One region of the Oceanobacillus sp. FSL K6-0251 genome, then DNA from elsewhere that is predicted to be linked to it. Evidence: predicted binding sites of a transcription regulator. Region 1 holds the regulator's gene; the other holds the start of a gene.
The links. The regulator CtsR, encoded in region 1, represses protease genes until heat stress. The targets are predictions, from matches to a motif close to ATGGTCAATAAAGGTCAAACA.
Positions count from the first base shown of each region.

Region 1 (2,207 bases):
GCTGAAGTCCAGGATAATACACCTGAATACGCAAATGATCCTCTTCATTTACCATAATGGAGGTCTGCTCCTGTTCGGATAATAACACTGCAGCATAATCACTATGTTTGATTAAATGTGGACTTATTAAGTGTTTTTCCACCAGAACAAGTTTTTCAATCATATTTAATTGCTTCATTGGTATAAAAGTTAGTGAATCCTGCTCCGTATCCTCTTCCTTTATATAATTTTTCTTTATAAATTGCAGTACCTCTTCCAACGCTTCCTTATTACCGGATGTCGGGTACAATTTATCCGCAAAGTTGCGGGCCAGACGGACACGGCTGCTCATTACAATGTCTTTATCCGGACCGTCCTCCAGCATCCACGGGCTAATCGCTTCATTGATAAATGATTCTAATGTCACGTGTTATCACCCGCTTCCTTATCTTGATGATTCGCTTTTTCCAGCTCTCTGATTTTATCGCGCAGAACTGCTGCTTTTTCAAATTCTTCATCTTCAATCAGCTGTTTTAATTCCTCTTTGTGGGAGGATATTAATTGCTTTTGCTGAATATACTTCCCGGCACGCTTTGGAATCCTGCCAGTATGTTTGGTATTCCCAGCATGCACACGCCGTAAAATAGGCTCTACCTTGGAGTCAAAGGACGCATAACAATTTGCACATCCAAATTTCCCTGCTTTTTTAAATTCACTAAAAGTTCTCCCGCAAGAAGAACATTTCAGCTCCTGCGGCTGTTTAGGCTGATTGGAATTTGCTGTCCCTGCAGCGTTCAAAGGTATTCCATCTTTTTGAAAAAGCCCAGATAAAAGGTCATTTAATGAGAATCCTTCCTCCGGATAGGTCAAATAACCTTTTTTCTTTGCACATACTTCACAAAGGCTCACTTTCGTCTCCTGACCGTTTATAATGTGCTTAAAATGCAGGGTAGCCTTTCTTTCATGGCATTCTTGGCATTCCATACGATTCCTCCCCCCTTCAGGTAATTAATCGTTCAGATACTTGAGTGCAGTTAATGCAGATTTAAGAATACGTGCACGCAATTCATCTCTTAGCGGCAATTGAAAAGCTAACGTTGTTCGATCAATACTTGCCAATATCAGCTTTGCTTCACGTGCTGTAATCAGCTCCTCCTCTAAAAGCCGATCTAAAATATCTATAGCAGCACGCTGCGGAATCGAATCACCGATTAAATAAATAATCTCATCAATCAATTCCGATTTATCCTGATGCCGTATGCGCATAATACGAATATAGCCGCCACCGCCGCGTTTACTTTCTACGATATACCCTTTCTCAATGGTAAAACGCGTATTAATAACATAATTTATTTGAGAAGGTACACATTGAAACTGATCTGCAATTTCACTCCTTTTAATCTCAATCGCTTGTTGTTCTTCTGACTGTAATACTTTTTTCAAATATTGTTCAATGATATCTGAAATGTTACTCATCCTTCGCACCTCAAATCAAATAATTTATTTGATAAATTATTCCTTTTGACTTTGACTAACTTTGACTATGGTTTTATTATAATAAGAAATTGCCACAGTTGCAAATGGATGATATTTCTATTTTGGACAAACAGGCCAAAAAACAAAACATAATTATAAAAATCTATGAAAATATTTATGTTTTAATTTCGCTTTGTTATATTAACCACTCCCGGAAGCTTCGATATTTCATCAAATAAATAAATTAACTTATTATCCTTTTTCATATTTGTCCATATATGAATTCTGCGCCTGTTACCTTCTAACAGCTTTATCTCAACCTGCTTTATCGTAAAACCGTTCTTTTCCACTGATTTTACAGCTTCATGTATTTCAAATTCCTCTGAAGCAATCAATTCAATAAAATTACTGGTTGTAAACCGAGGGAAAAAATGCTCCATCCGGTTAAAAAATATTAAACTGATAAGGATAATAAGTGTCGTTACAATAGCAACACTATACATGCCGGCTCCAATCACTAATCCTATTCCTGCTACAGCCCATATAGAAGCAGCTGTTGTTAATCCTTTGATGGTTCCTCCATATACAATAATGGTACCAGCCCCAAGAAAACCGATACCGCTAATTACATAAGAAGGGATACGAGCAGGGTCAAATTGAATGTTATCGTATTGATTCATAAATGTAATAAAACCAAAAATCGATAAAATCATCATCAAACAAGAGCCTACTCCTACCAGTATATGCGTACG
Region 1 is NZ_JBBORS010000001.1:116,530-118,736, reverse strand. Features, by position in the region: gene MKY45_RS00605 (protein arginine kinase) at 1-406, opposite strand, end outside; gene MKY45_RS00600 (UvrB/UvrC motif-containing protein) at 403-963, opposite strand; gene MKY45_RS00595 (CtsR family transcriptional regulator) at 988-1,455, opposite strand; gene MKY45_RS00590 (MgtC/SapB family protein) at 1,638-2,207, opposite strand, start outside.

Region 2 (2,207 bases), 3.5 Mb from region 1:
AACAGAGCAGACCAATTGGCAAGAAAAGCAATCCATCAGCAATCATCGTAACGTGCTGGATGACGAGGGGGAATGTCATATGAGAGAAATACCATTAAAGGAACAAAGTATTGTACTAATTGGATTTATGGGTGTTGGAAAAACAACCATTGGTCAAGCTGTTGCCAAAAAACTGTATCGTGATTTTATTGATATCGATGAAGAAATTGAGCGCAGATTCGGAATGCCTCCGAAAGAGATTTTTGCGAAATATGGAGAAGCCGTCTTCCGTCAGCATGAAAAAGAAATTATTTCTGAAATATGCCATAAGAAATTAAAGGTTATCTCTTTAGGCGGCGGCGCTTTTCTTCAAAAAGAAGTACAGGATGTCTGTCTCGCAACCACTACAATATTCTTTCTCGACCTGTCTTGGGACAGCTGGAAGGATCGAATCAGCCTGCTGATTGACAGCCGCCCCGTTCTACAGGGGAAGAATATGGAGGAAATCAAACAGCTTTTTGATGATAGGCAGCCAATTTATGGACAGCATCACTCCCGTGTAGTGACAGATAATCAAGAAATTGAAGAAATTGCAGATTATATTGCCGATTCCTTAAAATTAGCATGGGAGCTTTACGCTTAAAAACAAGAAATTGCACGTAAAAAACAGGCTAAGGTCACCCTAGCCTGTTTTTTTCGATTTCATGATTTATTAATGTTTACGCTTTGCGCTCAAAGATATCATCTATGATGCCATATTCTTTAGACTGTTCTGCACTCATGAATTTATCACGCTCTGTATCACGTTCAATAACTTCTAAAGGCTGACCAGTATTTTCAGACATGATGCGGTTCATACGTTTTTTAATCTCGATAATTCGATTTGCATGAATCTCAATATCTGTTGCCTGTCCCTGCGTACCGCCTAAAGGCTGGTGAATCATAATCTCACTGTTTGGCAATGCAAAACGTTTGCCTTTCTCTCCGGCATTAAGCAGGAAAGCACCCATAGAAGCTGCCATACCGATGCAGATGGTAGATACATCTGACTTAATAAAGTTCATGGTATCAAAAATAGCCATACCAGCTGTGATAGAACCACCAGGAGAATTAATATATAAAGAGATATCTTTTCCTGGATCTTCTGCTTCTAAGAATAAAAGCTGTGCTACAATAGAGTTGGCTACATTGTCATCAATGCCGCTGCCAAGTAAAATAATCCGGTCTTTTAATAAGCGGGAGTAAATATCATATGCGCGTTCACCACGATTTGTTTGTTCAATAACTGTAGGTACTAAATTCATTTAAAAATCCTCCTTAAGTTGCCAACGTTAATGGCTGATGATTTTTTCTATACTTTATATGATAGCTCATTGGTCAATGAAGGTCAAACAAAAAGTTTCACCAAATTTCTACTTTAACCATCCTTCCCGATTTTATGTTTGTTAAACATGAACCATTTAAACTTATTGAAAGACGCATAAAATAATTTTTCATCTAAATTATATAAAAAGGACTTGTCTCAAAGGAACTTCCTATGTATAATTAAGATTGTGTTTTTAATTCAATGAGATGCGCCCATAGCTCAGCTGGATAGAGCACTGGTTTCCGGTACCAGGTTTGCCGGGGGTTCGAATCCCTCTGGGCGCGCTAGATAAAGTTAATAAAAAGACAAGGGATAAAGATGTTTGCTTCCCTTGTCTTTTTTTCTGTCTTCCAGAAGTTTGGTGCTATCTTTCCTCAAACACCGCCAGGCTTTTCCACTCGGTTGCGAATGAATACTCTATTTTCCTATATGTGATACCGTGATACCCCTTGCCTAATTAAAAAGAAGGACTGCCAGTTGTCGTACCTGACTCTGGCCGGTTAGAATCATTACTTGATTTATAGTTGGACTCAATAGCAGATTTAGCTTTAGCAGGCGCTGATGTCAGTCCCGTTGCCCAGCTTTCTATCGCTCTATCTGTTGATTGTTGAAATGTTTCGCTCCAGTTTACTGAACAAGTTTTTTCATCGCAATGAACACCATTTCCATAATCTGTCGAGGCTGCTTGAACTCCTGAGGTTGAAATAGCGGATAATCCTAACGTTAAGGCTGCTAACCCTAATTTCATTCTCTTTTTCATCACAGGCACTCCCTTTATATAATGATTTGTCTCTCAACCTAACATAACTTTTGCGAAGATTCAACAAGTTACCATGAAGAATGGAAAGCAAAATAGTCCGTC
Region 2 is NZ_JBBORS010000001.1:3,628,626-3,630,832, forward strand. Features, by position in the region: gene MKY45_RS18115 (RNase H family protein) at 1-51, shown strand, start outside; gene MKY45_RS18120 (shikimate kinase) at 80-622, shown strand; gene clpP (ATP-dependent Clp endopeptidase proteolytic subunit ClpP) at 699-1,283, opposite strand; tRNA gene MKY45_RS18130 (tRNA-Arg) at 1,554-1,629, shown strand; gene MKY45_RS18135 (leucocin A/sakacin P family class II bacteriocin) at 1,803-2,105, opposite strand.
Region 2: the regulator CtsR is predicted to act here: its motif matches at 1,353-1,373, upstream of clpP (ATP-dependent Clp endopeptidase proteolytic subunit ClpP).